Regions from separate parts of the Paenibacillus sp. 8b26 genome, predicted to be linked through region 2. Evidence: riboswitches for the same ligand, from Rfam matches in the RefSeq annotation. Region 2 holds a riboswitch; each other region holds the start of a gene.
The links. A riboswitch is a leader RNA that binds a small molecule or an ion and turns the genes downstream of it on or off. The one in region 2 is predicted to bind cobalamin.

Region 1 (5,857 bases), 2.1 Mb from region 2:
CGAGGCGTGCGAAGCGAGCATGTACGCTGCGCTTGCAGGCGCAAGTGTACGCGCAGCGAGCGCAGCTGCGCCGGAGATAAAGCCGTCCAGCACGACCGGACAGCGATGAGCGGCTGCGCCGAGGATGACGCCTGCCAATGCGGCAATCTCCAGGCCGCCGACCTTGGTCAGTACGTCAAGGGCGTCGTTTCCGTCAGGCTGGTTCACGTCCAATGCGCGGCAGACGACCGCTATTTTACGGGTCAGCCCAGCCGAATCCACACCCGTGCCCCGGCCAACGATCATTTCTGGCTCCAGCCCGGTAAGAGCACATACGACCGCAGCGCTGGCCGTCGTATTTCCAATGCCCAGCTCTCCGGTTACGAATAATCGTGTGCCGCCTTTGACTGCTTCCGCCACAGCTTCAGCTCCAGCCAAAATCGCTTGCTCGGCTTCCGTACGCAGCATCGCCGGCCCCTTCGCCATGTTCGCGGTCCCCATACGCACCTTACGGTTCACCAAATCCGCGTGAGCGACATCTGCATTCACACCCACGTCTACCACCTTGACATCTGCGCCTGCATGACGTGCAAGCACATTAATGGCCGCGCCGCCAGACAGCATGTTATATAGCATTTGCTGTGTAACCTCTGCCGGGAAGGCGCTGACCCCCTCTTCACACACACCATGATCCGCTGCCATGACCATAACCGTTTTGCGGTCAAACTCAGGCTTGTCCACCCCCGTAATGCCTGCCAACTGTATAGCCAGACTTTCCAGTTTTCCAAGACTCCCTGGTGGCTTCGTTAATTGGTCCAAATGCTCCGAGGCCGCCAAGGCTGCCGCCCCGTCCGGCTGTGCAATGCTGGCGATCAACTGCTGTAATTTTTCGTTCATGCCCTCCACTCCCTGCTCCCTATATGTGTTTAGCGATCTCATCATAAATTCTGTTTCTTCAATACTTTACTCAAATTACTCCAGGCGTTCGCCCCGACCAGTTGCATCCCGTGCACTTCTCCGCAGTAAAAGCTGCGGCACACCACTATCCGGATGAGGCAACATTACAGGCTCAACACCATACACATGGCGAATTCGTTCCTCCGTTAACAACTCTGATGAAGCTCCTAACCCCTCAACCATCCCGTCCTTGAGCACAAGCAAATCATCACAAAACTGGGCAGTCAAATTGAGATCGTGCAGGACAGAGATAATTGTCACGCCCGTTTCCCGCCGCCATTCCGCCAGTAGCTCCATAAATTCAAGCTGATAGCGCAGATCCAGATAGGTTGTAGGCTCATCCAGCAGCAAAATCTGTGGCTCCTGCACCATCACCTTCGCCAAAGCCACGCGCTGCCGCTGTCCCCCGCTCAAACGGTCTAACGACCTGTCCGCCAAGTTGGTAAGACCGAGCCTCTCCAGCACACGATCCGTAATGATTTCCGGGTCCATCCCTTTTTCCTTATCCACCTTTTCTCTACCAAACCAGTCCTGATGGGGAAAGCGTCCCATCTCCACAACTTCCCTTACCGTGTAACCCACCGGGGGGAGCCCTTCCTGCTGGAGCACAGCTACAAGACGGGAAAGCTCTTTTCTGCCATAGCTGCTGACCTTTTTACCATATACAAGAACGTTTCCCGAAGTCGCGTGATCCACCCCGGAAAGCAGATGCAGCAACGTCGACTTTCCACTCCCGTTCGGGCCGATGATGCCCCACCAATCTCCTTCGTCTACACTCCAGCTTATATTTTTTAACGCATGGAATTCCCCAAAATCACGAGTCAGACTGGCAATCTCCAACGCCCGGACTCGCGATGCCTGTGGTCCACTTGCTTCTTTCACAGCAGTCCCCCCCTGCGCAGCTTCTTGTTCCGGTACAGGAGATATGCGAAGAACGGTGCACCGACAAAGGCTGTCATGACACCAAGAGGAATTTCCGTCGGAGCCAGCAATGTACGCGCCGCAGTATCGGCCCAAACCATAAAAATAGCCCCGCCCAGCGCGGATAACGGAACAATCATCCGGTAGTCGGGTCCCGTCACCAGACGGATGATATGCGGTACAACGAGTCCCACAAAGCCAATCACCCCGCATACCGAGACAGCCGCAGCCGTCAGCAGCGTGGATATGATCAGAACGGATAGCTTCGTTGCATCTACATTAACTCCCATATGAGCTGCCTGACGTTCACCCAAAGCCAGAATATTCAGCACTCGTGCCCGGTTCCACAGAAACACCAGCCCAATGACCACATAAGGCAAAAGGATGCCTGTATACGACCAGCCGCGCAGACTAAGGCTCCCCATTGTCCAGTACAATATTTCATTAACCGTCTCCTTCGACATGGCTGTCAGAAAAGAAACAACCGCACCCAGAAAAGATTGCATCACCACGCCTGATAAAATAAGGCTTTGCGTTGGAATTTTTCCGCCTTCCCGCGCCAACGTTAGCACCATCCACAACGTCAGCATTCCAGTCGTAAATGCCACCAGCGGCAGTGTCCATACGCCTACAAACGAAAATCGAAGCCCCCAATAAATCAGCACTGCTGCCCCTACCGAAGCACCCGAGGATACCCCCAGCGTGTACGGATCAGCCAGCGGATTGCGCAGCACACCTTGAAATCCGGCTCCCGCCAGCGCAAGCGCTGCGCCTACCAGCATTCCCAGTAAGACACGCGGCAGTCTGATCTTCAAAATAATCTGCTCTGTGGATGGATTCCAATCCGGTGTAAACGTCTCACCTAACCACGGCAGATGGTTGACCAGAATACCCGTGATTTGGCTGACGGGAAGCTTGGCCGAGCCGATGCCGAGACAGAGCAACAGCGTCAGCAGCAATAAGGCAAGACCTGCCCCTCCAAAGCCGATCAGTCTACGAGTCATTTGAAAATTTCAGGATACACGCCCTTGGCCACTTCCTTGAGACCTTCCGTTACACGCGGACCCGGACGACTGATCAGATTATCATCCACGGCAAACACCCGGTTTTGACGAACAGCCGATATTTGATCCCAGCCACTGCGGGCTTTGATGATATCGCCGAGCGTCTGGCCTGTTTTGTCGTCCTTGACATTTTTGCTGTATAAAATTACGTCCGGATTCGCCGCTATAATATTTTCCTCACTGATCTGGTACCAGCCCTTTTGGGTTGCAGCGACATTTTCCCCGCCCGCCAAAGAAATCAGCTCATCCATAAACTCTCCCTTGCCAACCGTCCAGCCGGGTGAAAATTCGACGTATACTCTCAGCTTCTGCCCTTTGCCGATATTTTTAACACCGTCTTTCACTTCCGCAACATCTGCTCTCATCTTGTCGGTTACCGCTCTCGCTTCTTTCTGATGGTCAGTGATCTTCCCGTACAATTCAATGTTAGCCATGACATCTTCAACCGTTTTCGGCTCGGTTTTAAAAATCATGATTCCCAGGTCACGCAGCTTGGTCGTCGCCTGCTCACTGAGCGATATTCCTGCAAAAACGACTTCGGGATTCGCGGCGATGATCGCCTCTTCATTCGGCTTCATAATACCGCCCACTTTGGGCTTCTTCGTAGCCGCTTCCGGGTAATCGGAATAGTCGGATACGCCGACAATTTCCTTATCCAGTCCAATGGCGAACAGCGCCTCGGTTTCAGCCGGGGAGACGGAAACGATTTTGTCCGGCGCTTTTTTGAACGTAAACTCCTGTCCGGTCGCATCCTTAATGGTCAGCGGGTAGACCGTTTTTCCCGGAGACTCCTGAGCGGTTGCTGTCTGTCCTGGTTGCTGTGAGGCTTGATCCCCTTTATTTTCAGCGTTCTTTCCGTTAGCTCCACATGCACTCAGCACAACCGCCAAAATCAGAGCCAATAAGCCTGTAGTCCAGACCTTCATTTTATTTCCTGCCATGATTTACACCCCTCCATATAAATTCTTTTAAGATCGTCACTTGAACATCATCCGATATCTGCTAAATCCAGCCTTCTTTTCCTTTCAAAAAACCCCTGCATCCTCAGATAAGGACACAGGGGTCACGTTAGCGCAGATCGTACGCAGGCGGCAGTTTCTTCCGCATGGACAGTCACTGCGAACACGTCATCCTTTCCTCGAAGGACTATGGTGACAGGCGGACGGGCAGGTATCCTGACTTACAGAAACATGCGACAGCCTACTGCTCATTCATATGCTTTGTGGCACATAAAGCATAGCGGGCTGGCATTTTTCCATTTACAGTGGCGGGACCGCGCCGGATTCACACCGGCTTCCCTTTTAACAGCGCACCGGAAAGAACCCGAGGGTTTCATCCCGCTGCACCGACCTCGTCTGCTGGATATTTGATGTAGTGTTGGTCAAGCCGTTCTTTTACTTGATGATTATAGGTTAAAAAAGACTGGCTTACAACCCAAACCGCCTGTTCACCTGCCCCTATCTGACCTAAAAAGAAAGCACCTCTCCTATCCACTGGTGTCGCTCTCCCAGCCTCAACCGAATCGTAATTGCCGCTCCCGGCTTCGGATTCAAACTCCAAAAATCATGACCCGGTACCAGCATACAAGCCAACTGACGAATCACTCCACCATGCGTGACGACCAGCACAGAAGGTGGAGCATCAGGCATGCCTGTTTTCTGAACATCCATCATTTTACGCCACTCATACAAAGAGTCTAGGAATTCATCGAGGCGGTTCACAAAGTCTGCCCAAGGCTCTCCCCCCGGCGGTGTAACTCGTTGCGGCTCATCAATCCACGCGCGGTACAGCGCCACATCCTTGAGCATGTCATACGTTTTTCCATCCCATTCCCCAAAATGAAGCTCTCTCAGACGTGATTCCATGATGACAGACCAAGCAGACCTATTAGATAGGAAACGTTCAGAATCCCATTTCGATGTCAGCTCCAACCGTGATTCCGGTTTCAATTCGAAGTGGGTTCCCTCTCCAAGCTCTGGTCCCAGTTCCGATTTCGGCAAAATGATCTGCAAGGTCTGACGGCAACGTATCAAGTCACTGCAATAGATTCGGACAAAGGAATGCCTCTGTAATTTTTCCCGCAAAGGCTCTAGTTCTTGCTCTGCTCCCGGTAGCAATCCCAGATCGAAGTGCCCCAGGTACCGACGTTCCCTGTTCCATAAGGTTGTGCCGTGCCGCACCAGCACAAGTTCCAAGTCCCACTGCTGATGTTCTGTAAAATAATGCTCCAAGGTCATATCGCTTCCTGCTCTATTGGCAGCATTCGGTGCGTCACGCTTCATCACGGCGTCCACCCCAGTGCATAGCATCCGGCGGACACGAACAGGCACAACCCCACAAACATACTGGACACGGCAAACATCAGCCGGATCGTATGCCGAATATCATCCGGCTCCATCGGTCGCACCAGCTCTCCCATATATGCGCGGAAGGAGCGCACGCCATGATACACATTATAGCCCCCGAGGCGAATCCCCAATGCACCCGCAACTGCTGATTCTGGAAAGCCACTGTTCGGACTGGGATGCAGCCGCGCATCTCGCCTTACCATACGCCAGCTACGTCCAGCATCATGCCCATAAACCCACGCCGCTACTACCAGCATACCCGCTGTCAGGCGTGCCGGAATGTAATTAGCGACATCATCCAGACGTGCCGAGGCCCAGCCCAAATGCAGATACTTTTCATTTTTGTAGCCAACCATGGAATCGAGGGTATTCACGGCACGATAAGCCAGCGCTAATGGTGCTCCCCCGATCAGGGCATAAAAAAGCGGGGAAATAATCGCGTCCACGATGTTTTCAGCCACCGTTTCGACGGTACCGCGCACAATCTCAGGCTCATCGAGCTGCTGCGTATCCCGCCCGACGATCATTCCCAGCTCCCGGCGTGCCGCAGGCAGATCACCCGCCTTTAATTCGCGATACACTGCCAGT
Region 2 (5,857 bases):
CCAGTTCATTGGAAATTTCGGCCTCGCTTTTTCCATTCACCAACCCATAGTCAAAATGCTGACTTAAATCACCAAGCAGCTCATTACGTTCCTCTGCGGGAAGAGGGGAGAGACGTTGCTCCACCTCTGTAAGAAACTGTTTTCTATTCATCGGGATTTCCTTCCTCCAGTAGGCTTGCGACATGATGGACAAATTCATTCCATTCCCGTGTAAGTATTCTTGTGTAATTGCTGCCTGCATCAGTCAGCCGATAATATTTGCGCGGGGGTCCCTCGGTCGATTCCTGTAAATAAGTTGTACAGTATCCCTCTGATACCAGACGGCGAAGCAGCGGGTATAAAGCTCCTTCGGCTACTTCGATATGACGGGAGACGGCCTGAGCCAATTCGTAGCCGTAACGGTCCCTGCGCCCAATTAAAACAAGAACGCACAGTTCCAGCACCCCTTTTTTGAATTGGATGTTCACATTCACGAGCGGTGCTCCCTTCCTGGATGTTATCATTGCTTCATAGGTGTCGTTTGGAGTATCGGGAAGAAATGTGTGCTTGAGCATAAATTAGTTCAGGTACTAATCATAAATCAGTAGTCAGGTATAATTTAACATCATGTACTGATTAATGCAAGGTACTAAAATTTTAAAAAATAAATCTACGGGCTCATTTCAGGAGTTTTCTTTTGCTTTTAGAGTCAATGAGTTAGCGAATGCTGTTGAAAAAAGTAGTTTTATTTAGAAATACGTCGAATCCTGGGGGGGATTTGCGGAAAGGGGCCCGCTTTAATTTCATCCATTAGGATGTTAAATTGTAAAATAAAAGGATCCATAGAGTTGAAGATCATTTCTTATGAAAAGGATGGGGAAAAGGATGAATTGGGAACGCTGGTATATGAAGCTGGATCAGGATGATGAGACTTGGGATGTATCGGAGGAAATCGTGCTTCGGGGCGCGATGCAGCTCCATTTTTGCGGACAGAAGTCGGAGGTGGAGATAGAGTTTATGGTGTCCGCCGATTCCGAGGAAGAAGCGCAGGCCATAAGAGAGCCTAAGCAGGATCAAAAAAAGACATGGGAGCAATATATGGCACATGGGTCCGACATTCACCCTCATGTGCTGGAAGCGATACATCATTACTATGCAGGTATAGTAGAAAAGTATCGGAACGCTTATATCTCGTGGGGAGAAAATCCGGATGAATATGCGCCCTGCGTGAAGGATTCGGCACAATTACTGGAACGGCTACAGCTCGTGTCTATACTGGTTCCTGACTCATCAGAAGAGGATGAGCTGTACTTGAATTTCAGCTGTTCATGGGATAGAGAGCATGGCTTGGGTGTGCATCTGAAGCAGGGACAACCCGAGCATATTCAAGGAGCTTATACATTATATGATTTGGAATAGAATCCCCTTCCGGCTTGCAGGGATAAAAGGGCCAGGAAGGGGACAGGTATAGAAATTAGCTGGATACAGTCAACGAATCTCTGGCAGCTTGAGCGGCTAGCACCATTTGCCGCAATGCAGCTACAGATTCATCCTTGGTGCGGGTTTTCAGGCCGCAGTCTGGATTGACCCAAAATAAATCGGAAGGCAGTACGCGCAGGGCACGCTGGATCATACTCAGCATTTCCGATACATCGGGAATGCGCGGACTGTGGATATCGTATACGCCCAGACCAATGCCTTTGTCATACACCTGATCCTCAAAGCTGACAATCAGTTCTCCGTGGCTTCGCGAGGTTTCGATAGAAATAACGTCGGCATCCATATCGGAGATGGATTGGATCATATCCTGAAATTCGGAATAGCACATATGCGTATGGATTTGGGTGGCGGGTTCGACAGTGGCAGTGGTCACAAGGAAGGCTTGAACCGCCCACTCCAGATAGGCCTGCTGCTGTTCCTTTTTCAGCGGAAGCCCTTCACGGATCGCCGGCTCATCCACCTGAATCATGCCAATCCCCGCTTGTTCCAGTGCTTCTACCTCAGCCCGCAGAGCCAGTGCTAACTGTAAAGCGACCTGACTGCGAGGAATATCATTCCGTTCGAAGGACCAGTTCAAAATCGTTACTGGACCTGTCAGCATCCCTTTGACTGGCTTGGAGGTCAACGATTGGGCGAAGGCCGTTTCTTCCACGGTCATCGGTTGATCGAACGACACGTCTCCGTATATAATCGGTGGCTTGACACAACGGGAGCCGTAGGACTGCACCCACCCGTTTTGTGTAAAGGCAAAGCCTTTCAGCTTTTCGCCAAAAAATTCAACCATGTCGGTCCGCTCAAATTCCCCGTGTACAAGCACATCAATGCCGATGTCCTCCTGAATATCAATCCATTCTTTGATTTGCTGCTGAATGAATGTCCGGTACTGCTCGGCAGACCATTCCCCTCTGCGATAGTGCAGGCGGGCTTTGCGAACCTCAGCTGTTTGCGGGAAACTGCCAATCGTCGTGGTAGGCAGTGGAGGCAGATTCAGCTTGTCCTGCTGGATCACACGACGCTCAGCGAAGGGAACGCTGCGTGACTGCGGCTCTTTCGCCAGTAGAGCCGCCATATCGGCCGCGGTCTGTACTCGTGCCGCCGAGCTGTTGAAACGAGCTACCGCGTCCGCACTCTGCTCAAGTTTGGCAAGTGCCGAGGGTTCGCGTTTGCCAAGCGCAGCGGTCAAAGCTGCGATTTCTTCCAGCTTTTCATCGGCAAAGGCCAGCGCTTGCACCAGGTCTGGGTCCAGCTTATGCTCTGCTTCCAGACTGACTGGCACATGCAGCAGACTGCATGATGGCTGTACGATGAGCTGGGCGGCGGTTGTCTGTTTCGCCAGCTGTCCAAGCAGCACAGCTACGTCGTTCAGATCGGAGCGCCATATATTGCGCCCGTCAATAACACCAGCGGCCAGCGTTTTGCCTGCGGGGAAGCCATGCCGGAGCACATGTTGAAGGTTTTCGCCATCATCATGTACAAAATCCAGACCTAATCCCTGTACCGGGAGCGTGGACAGGTGCTCATAATGATCCAGACTGCCAAAGTAGGTTTGCAGCACGATATTTAAGGATGGAGCAGCCTCGGCCAAAGCTTCATAAGCCTCCTGAATAATGTCCAAATCCTCTGCCGGAAATGAGGTGGTCAGGACAGGCTCATCCACCTGCACCCACTGAACGCCTTCCGCAGCCAGCTCAGACAGGACGCGGGCGTACAGTGGCAGGAAGCTTCGTACAATGGCGGCCAAATCCTTACGATCATAGCCTTTGGACAGAGCAACGAACGAATAAGGACCGATCATGACGGGTTTACCTTCAATGCCCAACTCCTGTTTCGCTTCACGATAAGCCTGCAACGGCTTATTCTCGGTGAACACCGGGGTTGCATTCGCCAATTCCGGTACGATGTAGTGGTAATTGGTATTCAGCCATTTGGTCATTTCACTGGCGGTGGCACCCTTTTGTCCACGGGCTATCCCGAAATAGACGGACAGAGGAACAGGCCCATCGGGACGGTAGTTGAACCGTTCCGGCACCAGACCGAACATCACGGATGTATCCAGCATGTGATCGTAATAGGAAAAGTCTCCGACTGGAATTCGATCAATTCCCTTGTCACGCTGCTTGCTCAGATGCTCCAACCGCAATCGTTTCATCTCGATATGCAGTTCACTTTCATCCATGCTGCCTTTCCAGAAGCGTTCCAGTGCTTTCTTCCATTCCCGGTTCCCGCCGATACGCGGATATCCCAGGTTACTGCTGATCAAGCCGGGCAATTCAGGCAATTCGGTTAATGACATGTACTTTTCCTCCCAGGCTGGTAGCCAGTTTATTTTTGCGTACAAAAAAAAGACATTCCTCCCCGGGGTAAAAATGAATAGGGGAAAGAATGCCTCCGTTATTTAAAAATAAAAATTCGGCGACGGCTCTTAACACCTCCCTATCTCCCGTAGGTACTTGCGATGTTGTTGAAATAGGCAGGTCTCCTGACTTACGAATCATGACTTTCAGCGCTCCTTCCCGGTCTGTGGACCAGTGGGTGTATCAACAGCTGAAAATTCCCCGTTTACAGTGGCGGGACCGCGCCGGACTTGCACCGGCTTCCCTTTTAAGCCTGAACTGAATAGAACAGACACCTATCTCCAAGCTATGCGATTATGGTATGACGAATAATTATGCACTCGTATACTTGTTCACCATCATAAGTGAAACTTGCGGGATGCGCAATAGAAACTCCGTTTGAACCTGCAATGAAACGATTAAGTTCATGGAAGCACATTCAAGTTTATTAAAAGCGTTCTGCTCATCAGTACGCTATCCCGTGTTCCCGATCTGAAGCACCTTGAAGCACCGCTCTTGTCAATTACACGCAAAAAAAGACAAGTCCTCCCATAGGGAAAGGACTCGTCTTAAGGCATAACAACTCATGCGAGTATAACATCGCCTCAGGCTAATGTAACGGTAGATCCTGCCAGAATGCTGGCCTTCACATCAACCAGTCGCTGATTGCGGCTGCCTCGGAAGGGAAGAGTCAGATCCTTTTGCTGTTCTACAAAGGGACCGTCCACAACCACATCGCACAGCAGTGCCAACTCCCGCCGGGCCTGATCCGTAAGCAGTTCTTCGTAGACGAAGCCCGTATAGGCCCACACGGTTTGGTCAGGGCAGGCTGCGCGGAAGTCGCGCACAAACTGCGAGCATTCCGCTGCCGAGAAAAAGGGGTCTCCGCCGCAAAGGGTTAACCCGTCCAGCAATGGATTATCGGCGATGTCACGGATAACCTCCTGCTGCCGCTCCGGTGTGAACGGTTCGCCTGAACGGAAGCTCCAGGATGCCGGATTGAAGCAGCCGGGGCAGGCATGGCGGCAACCGCTAATGAACACAACGGTGCGCAGGCCGTGTCCTTCGTTCAGAGATTCCGGAATGTAGCCGCATAAATTCACCGATGCTTCACCCGGTCACGTACCTCGGCTTGTTTTGCGGCGTTGAACCGGACGGTATAATCACCTGTCAGATATCCGGTTACCCGGCGCAAGCGCTGAAAATGCGTATGTTCCTCATCAGCACCGCAATGGGGACAGCTTGTCCCGATAATGCCCTCGTAGCCGCATTCCGGGCAGCGATCTACGGGATGATTGATGGAGAAGTACCCAATGTTTTGATGAAGCGCATATTGTACAATTTTAAGAAACGCCTCCGGGTTATTCCGCGCATTGCCATCCAGCTCAATGTACGAAATCGCGCCAGCGTTGCACAGGTTATGAAATGGGGCTTCGAGGCTGATTTTACGGGCAGCCGGAAGCGTGTAATACACAGGAATGTGAAAAGAATTCGTGTAATATTCACGATCATTCACATCGGGAATGACACCGAAATCCCGCTGATCCAGCAACGTGAATTTACCGGACAGACCCTCGGCAGGCGTAGCGAACAGCGTAATGTTCAGGTTATGCAATTCACTCATCCGATCGCAGTAGACACGCATGGAAGCTATGATTCGCTGCGCCTCGCGGTATACAGCGTCATCCTCCCCGTGGTGTTTGCCGTACAGTGCCTTCATGCACTCAGCCAACCCGATAAACCCGACCGACAGCGTACCATGCTTCAGTACGTTACCCACCTGTTCATCCGGCTCCAGCTTTTCTCCGCCTTCCCATACCCCTTCGCGCATCATAAAGTCTGAGGCCTTGGCCGGCTGGCTGGTCTGTATATGGTAGCGATGCATCAGTCCGTCCACGGCAATACGCAAAACCTCTTCCAGTCTGGTATCAAAGCCATCCCGGTCAGGTGCCTTGCGCTTGCCTGTGCAAATGCCGTATTCAATGCCAAGACGCACCAGATTAATCGTATTGAATGAGAGATTACCCTTGCCGCTCTGACAGTTT
Region 3 (5,857 bases), 260 kb from region 2:
CTTAATTCAAAAGGGTATGAGGACAAAATATGCTCGGGGTCTGCAAACCCGACCTTCCTCAATAAAGAGCACAGATAAGCCTCCTGCGCTTGAGTAACACGACCTCTGGCCATCTGCACAATCCAGCTCAGCATCTGCCGCACCTGGGGCAACAAGCCCTGAGGGAGGGCTTGCTGCGGTGCAGCAAGGGAGGGAGCGACATCCGCATGCCCCTTCTGGTCGGGTGGCATCCAGCGCCGCCCGTGCAGTCTGAGCGTGTCCGTCAGTTGTGTGCGGACGGTACGGATTGGATTCAACCCGCTCAGCGATTGTTGAATGAGCAGGGCAATGTCCTCGCGACGCAGCCTTTGCCAGCGCCGTTCATCGAATGGGACGATATCCTCCCCGTTGTAGTGTATATGCCCCTGCGTAACGCCGATTCCCGGCTCCAGCATGCCCGCGATCGCATGCGCGGTCAGACTCTTGCCGCATCCGCTCGGCCCGGTTAGAGCCACAATTTCCCCTGGATATACGGAAAAGCTGACATTTCGGAGCAGCGGCTGATTACCGCTTATCCGCATTATTTTCCCATTCGCGCCCGGTTTCCTACCTGCTTCCGCACCTGTTGCTGTGTCAATACGTGTACCCGCTCCTGTGCCTATGCGACATATCTCCAGATGTTCCACGTGCAACATTGGCTTGCGCCCTGCCATATTCCCTTTCATCTGTCCTGTCCCATCCTCCATTCTGCCGCCCCCTTTTCCGAGAATCGGTCTCCCAGAAGCTGGCAAGCAAGCACAAACAGCATAATCGCCAAGCCCGGGAAAATCATGACATGCGGCGCCACCTGAAAATACGACGTCGCATCATGCAGCATCACACCCCACTCCGGCTTAGGCGGCTGTACACCCAGCCCAAGAAAGGAAAGTCCGGCAACCATAAGCACGACTCGTCCAATGTCCCAGACCGCGTACACAAGCAGCTGTGGCAGTACCTGCGGCAACACATAACGTCTCAGCACGCGCACATGTGAATTACCGGATAAACGGGCATATCGGACATAGTCCTCCTGACAGGCTTTTTGAACAAGGGTGCGAATATACCGAACATATCCCGCCCACCGTACCGCAATAATCGCTAAGGTCATGTTTACAAAGCCCGGACCCAAGATACCCACAATCGCCACCGTCAAAATGATATCGGGAAAAGCCAGCACGCCGTCAATGGCCCGCATGACTAACTGGTCCACACGCCCGCGTACATAGCCAATGAGCAAGCCTATCGGCAAACTGATACACAAGGTGGTCACTGTAATCGCACAAGCAATCAGTACGCTGGTCCGAATCCCGTAAATCAGGCGCGACAGTACATCCCGACCCAGATGATCCGTACCAAATGGATATTTCCGACTAGGTGGTGCCAAACGGTTCAGAAGGTCCACATCAAGAGGATCATGAGGAGCAACCCATGGAGCCAGTACCCCGAGCAGCACGATCAGGCCCAGCAGCACTCCTCCTGTCAGTAAGCTCCCTTTGAAGGACAGCCGCATGTTTTTCATTTTCAACTCCCTCCCCTAACGCAAACGCAACCTTGGATCTACAGCCGCCTGGACCACATCTACCAAACACTGAACACCTACGATTAAAAATGCAGCAAAAATGACATACCCCTGGATCACCGGATAATCCCGCTGCGTAATCGCATCTATAAAATACTTGCCCAAACCCGGCCATGAAAAAATCGTCTCTACAATGACATTACCCGCCAGCATAAATGACAAATTTGTGCCTAACAGTGTAATGATCGGCAAAATCGCATGCCTGAATATCTCAAAAAACAGAATATGCTTGCGGGAAAAGCCTCGGGCCTTCGCCGCCTTCACAAAATTCCGGTCACCCAGCTCCAGCATTTGGGCACGCAGCACACGGGCTTGCACAGCCCCCAAACCTGCCCCAAGGGTCAGCGCTGGCAGTACCAAATGAGTCCAATCCTCACGACCCATGGATGGGAGCCAGCCCAAACGAACGGAAAACAGGTAAATCAGCAGAAAGCCAAGCCAAAAAGAGGGAATGGACGATCCCAGCAGTGCAAACAGCCTTCCCAGACGATCGAGCCAACCGCTGGATTTTACTGAGGCGGCCAGTCCCATTCCAAGAGTCAGGACCGTCATGACGGCAAAGCCCGCCGAAGCCAGCTCCACAGTAGCGGGCAGTCTGTTCCACAGTTCGGTTAGCACCGACTCCTTGGATACATAGGAGGTGCCCCAGTGCCCTGTGAACACATCCCGCAGCCAGTTCACATACTGAATATGGAGCGGCTCGCTCAAGCCCAGCTCCTTACGCAGCGCCGTCAACGCCTCCTCAGAGGCAGGCACATTATGCGCGGTGAGCAGAATGGTAGCAGGGTCGCCGGGAGCCAGCCTCATCAGCACAAACGTCAGCGTGGATACAACAAACACAATGATGACAAGCTGCGCCACACGTTCCAGAATAAAACGAATCATAGGGTACGCAGCCCGTTATTCCGCAATATCGGATTGCGCCGTAATGTAGTAATACTCAATCGGATGCGGTGTAAAGCCCTCTACCCCTTTTTTCACCCCAAACACATTATCAGGGTGAACAATAAACGACTGCGGCAAATCCGTATTAATGATATCCAGCGCTTGCAGTGTCACAGCATTACGTTGCGCTGTATCCTTCGCCAGCTTCAAGCTGCCAAGAAGGTTCTCCAGCGGTTTGGAACTATAACGGCTTACATTGGCTTCGCTTTTAGAGGAATAAAACATGTCCATAAAATATTGCGGCTCTCCCGTATGGGCAGTCAGCATGCTGTACATGGCGAAATCCCAATCATTTTTGGTCAGTGCCTCGTCGATATTTTCCACCTTGCGGATCTTCACCTGGATGCCCTCCTTCAGCAGTTGGCTCTGAATCACCTCAGCCATGACCGAAAGCTCTGGACGTTGAGGAAAGGTCAGCAACGTAACCTCGAACGGCTTGCCCTGCTTGGTCCATGTGCCTTGGGCATCCTTCTTCCAGCCATCCTTCGTCAATAGCTGCTCGGGCATTCCGTCCAGCGCTTTACGCTCGACCTTACCGAAGGGGAGAATGCTCGGGAATGGGCTGCTTGCCTCCGTACCATAGCCTCTCATGATCGCACTCACAATAGATGCACGTGGTATCAAGCTGTCCACTACTTTGCGGTTCGCGGCATCCTTGAACAGAGACGACTCCATGTTATACACGATCATATGGGTGCGCAAAGAGGGAGCCGACAGCACTTGCAGCTTATCGTTTTTTTTCAATACCTCCGCGTTATCCACCGGAATATCGGTCGCTACATCTACTTCGCCGGATTGCAGTGCCAGCAGGCGCGAATTGCCGTCCGTAATGAACTTCATCGTTGCTTCAGCCAGCCGGGCCTTCTCGCCCCAATATCCGTCATAACGCTCTACGACCAAGGATTGATCCTTGTTGAACGCTTTAATTTTAAAAGCACCTGTCATCGCAGGGTAGCTCTGCTCATCCTTTATGGACGCTACATCCAGCACAATCGTCGATGGATCAGCCAGATTGGACACCAGCGCCGCATTCGGCTGGTTTGTCGTAATTTTCAACGCCAGCGGCCCGGTTACGTCAATTGACTTTACATCTAGCAAATCCTTCGCCAGATGGCTTTTCTCAATGGAGCGCAGCAGGGAAGCTTTTACACTTTCCGCGTCCATACTCTTTCCATCATGAAAAGTGACCTTATCCTGCAAGCTGAATGTCCAGACTGTGGGGCTATCCTGCTTCCATTCCTTGGCCAGCCAAGCCTCAGGCTCCAGCTTTTCATTCAAACGGACAAGTGTCTCGCCTGCGCCAGAACGCATGACATCCCAGCTATTATCGCCATGCGGATCCACGCCTGACGGCTTCCAGGTATACGCCATCACCAGCTTTTTGTCCGTTGTGGACTGTTGTGCGGATGTGTTTTCGCTCTTGCCGGAGCCGTCCGCCGTCTTATTGGTTGTGGAGCATCCCGAAAGAGCCATAACTACCAGCAGCAGCACCACCCCTGTGCATATGGACCATGAACGCTTTTTACGATTGCTTATCATCTTATTTATCCCCCTCTATCTTGTCATTCACAAATACCTAACGCAAAAAAAAGCATCCCGGACCGCCTGATCAGCAGTCAGAAATGCTTTCATTATAAAATGCCAAAGCTCACCTCAAAGCACCTCTAATCATAGAAGGGATCGGATCGGTTTCAGACATTCCGTAAGCAGCACGCCCAACCACCTCCCCAGCATCCCGTGGGTCTGACAGTGATGTTAAAACAGGCAGGTCTCCTGACTTCAGGCGTATCTTTCAGGCCTTCCCGGTTCTTCACAGTTCCAGTGGCTATTCCGAAAGCTACAGCAATTCCCTGCTGATGCCTGTATACAGTGGCGGGTCCGTGTCGGAATCTACCGAACTTCCCTTTTAAGTGAGCACGTACAACAGCCATCTACATGATCTCAACGAAACCCTGTAGATAGAAAGTCCGGCTCACACCTGTTTTCTTCCTTTATTCTTTTTCATTACGATTTAGGACTATCTTATTTTGTTGTTACAGGCTTGTCAACAAATGTCGCATAATAATTTAAATTTGAACGATACGGCCAGAATCAAGGCTATGACTTTGCGTTGCATGCACGCAATGGACGTGATAAAATTAGGTATAGAGATAACCAACGTGTCCGTATACTAAAAAGAGTCTTCGCCGCTACCAACGGCAAAGACTCTTAGGACTTGAAAGGCTGTGGATCACCACGGCGCGCTAAATGCTTAGCTAAACCCACCGTTAGGCGCCTAACCTAATTACGCGGTGGGTTTTCGCTTGTTCCGAAATTTCCGACGTAGCCAGCGATAAAGTTTACGAATACTAAACACCAGGCTTAGTAACGTAACCATCCAACGCAACACATCGTAGCACGACACAAGGTTGACATCGGCTTCACCCCCTTTCGGGAAGCTGCGCCGTGGTCCGAAAACATCCACCACTATTCAAAATCCATAAGATAGAGTATACCATGACCTCGCCTACCACTCTAGCAAATTCTTCTAATAGAATCTCAAATCCCGATCTTCATACAGGAAGAGGGCTTTATCAATAACTCTATGCCAAAAAGCCGGAAAAAGAGGCTTACGACCTCTCTCCGGCTGTCTTTATCTAATCCTAATTATCAAACCTTCTGCGGAACCTCCGACACTGTAACACCTTTGACCGATTCGGCTTGTTTTTTCGTTAAAACGATGTTCAAGACAATCGCCGTGATCGAGCCGGATACGATGCCGTTTTGCAGCAGCATTTTGGCAAAGCTCGGCAGTTGGTCGAACATTTGGGGCAGCACGGCAGAGCCGAGACCCACCGCAATGCTACATGCCGCGATCAGCAGATTGCTTTCCTTCCGCAAGTCCACTTCTGACAAAATAGACATGCCCGACGCAGCAACCGAACCGAACATAACGATCATCGCCCCGCCCAGCACAGCATTAGGAATCACTGTCGTCAAGGCAGCCAGCTTAGGCAACAGACCAAGAACAACCATAATGCCACCCGCAGCAAAAATAACGTTCCGCGACTTGACGCGTGTCAGCGAAATCAGACCTACATTTTGCGAGAAAGCCGTGTAAGGAAACGCATTAAAAATACCCCCGAGCATAATTGCAAGTCCTTCGGAACGCAAACCATTGACGATTTGCTTCTGCTCCACCTTTTGATCAATCGCCTTGCCTACTGCCAAATAAACGCCCGTAGACTCGACCATGCTGACAATATTAACGATAATCATCGTACATACTGCCATAATGCTAAACTCAGGCTTACCAAAATAAAACGGCTGCGCAAC

Region 1: linked by a shared signal. The riboswitch ahead of ACQ4MX_RS07010 (ABC transporter substrate-binding protein) and the one ahead of metE (5-methyltetrahydropteroyltriglutamate--homocysteine S-methyltransferase) in region 2 are both predicted to bind cobalamin.
Region 3: linked by a shared signal. The riboswitch ahead of ACQ4MX_RS15915 (ABC transporter substrate-binding protein) and the one ahead of metE (5-methyltetrahydropteroyltriglutamate--homocysteine S-methyltransferase) in region 2 are both predicted to bind cobalamin.

The regions. Positions count from the first base shown of each region.
Region 1 covers NZ_CP192445.1:1,581,577-1,587,433, forward strand. The annotation lists gene cobT (nicotinate-nucleotide--dimethylbenzimidazole phosphoribosyltransferase) at 1-876, opposite strand, end outside; gene ACQ4MX_RS07000 (ABC transporter ATP-binding protein) at 952-1,818, opposite strand; gene ACQ4MX_RS07005 (FecCD family ABC transporter permease) at 1,815-2,861, opposite strand; gene ACQ4MX_RS07010 (ABC transporter substrate-binding protein) at 2,858-3,862, opposite strand; cobalamin riboswitch at 4,070-4,263, opposite strand; gene ACQ4MX_RS07015 (hypothetical protein) at 4,254-4,415, opposite strand; gene ACQ4MX_RS07020 (histidine phosphatase family protein) at 4,388-5,158, opposite strand; gene cbiB (adenosylcobinamide-phosphate synthase CbiB) at 5,203-5,857, opposite strand, start outside.
Region 2 covers NZ_CP192445.1:3,711,029-3,716,885, forward strand. The annotation lists gene ACQ4MX_RS17085 (DUF1700 domain-containing protein) at 1-151, opposite strand, end outside; gene ACQ4MX_RS17090 (PadR family transcriptional regulator) at 144-473, opposite strand; gene ACQ4MX_RS17095 (DUF6985 domain-containing protein) at 865-1,398, shown strand; gene metE (5-methyltetrahydropteroyltriglutamate--homocysteine S-methyltransferase) at 1,454-3,772, opposite strand; gene ACQ4MX_RS17105 (hypothetical protein) at 3,750-3,974, opposite strand; cobalamin riboswitch at 3,932-4,127, opposite strand; gene nrdG (anaerobic ribonucleoside-triphosphate reductase activating protein) at 4,418-4,915, opposite strand; gene ACQ4MX_RS17115 (anaerobic ribonucleoside triphosphate reductase) at 4,912-5,857, opposite strand, start outside.
Region 3 covers NZ_CP192445.1:3,446,660-3,452,516, reverse strand. The annotation lists gene ACQ4MX_RS15930 (ATP-binding cassette domain-containing protein) at 1-725, opposite strand, end outside; gene nikC (nickel transporter permease) at 701-1,537, opposite strand; gene nikB (nickel ABC transporter permease) at 1,553-2,482, opposite strand; gene ACQ4MX_RS15915 (ABC transporter substrate-binding protein) at 2,498-4,081, opposite strand; cobalamin riboswitch at 4,289-4,492, opposite strand; gene ACQ4MX_RS15910 (nucleobase:cation symporter-2 family protein) at 5,192-5,857, opposite strand, start outside.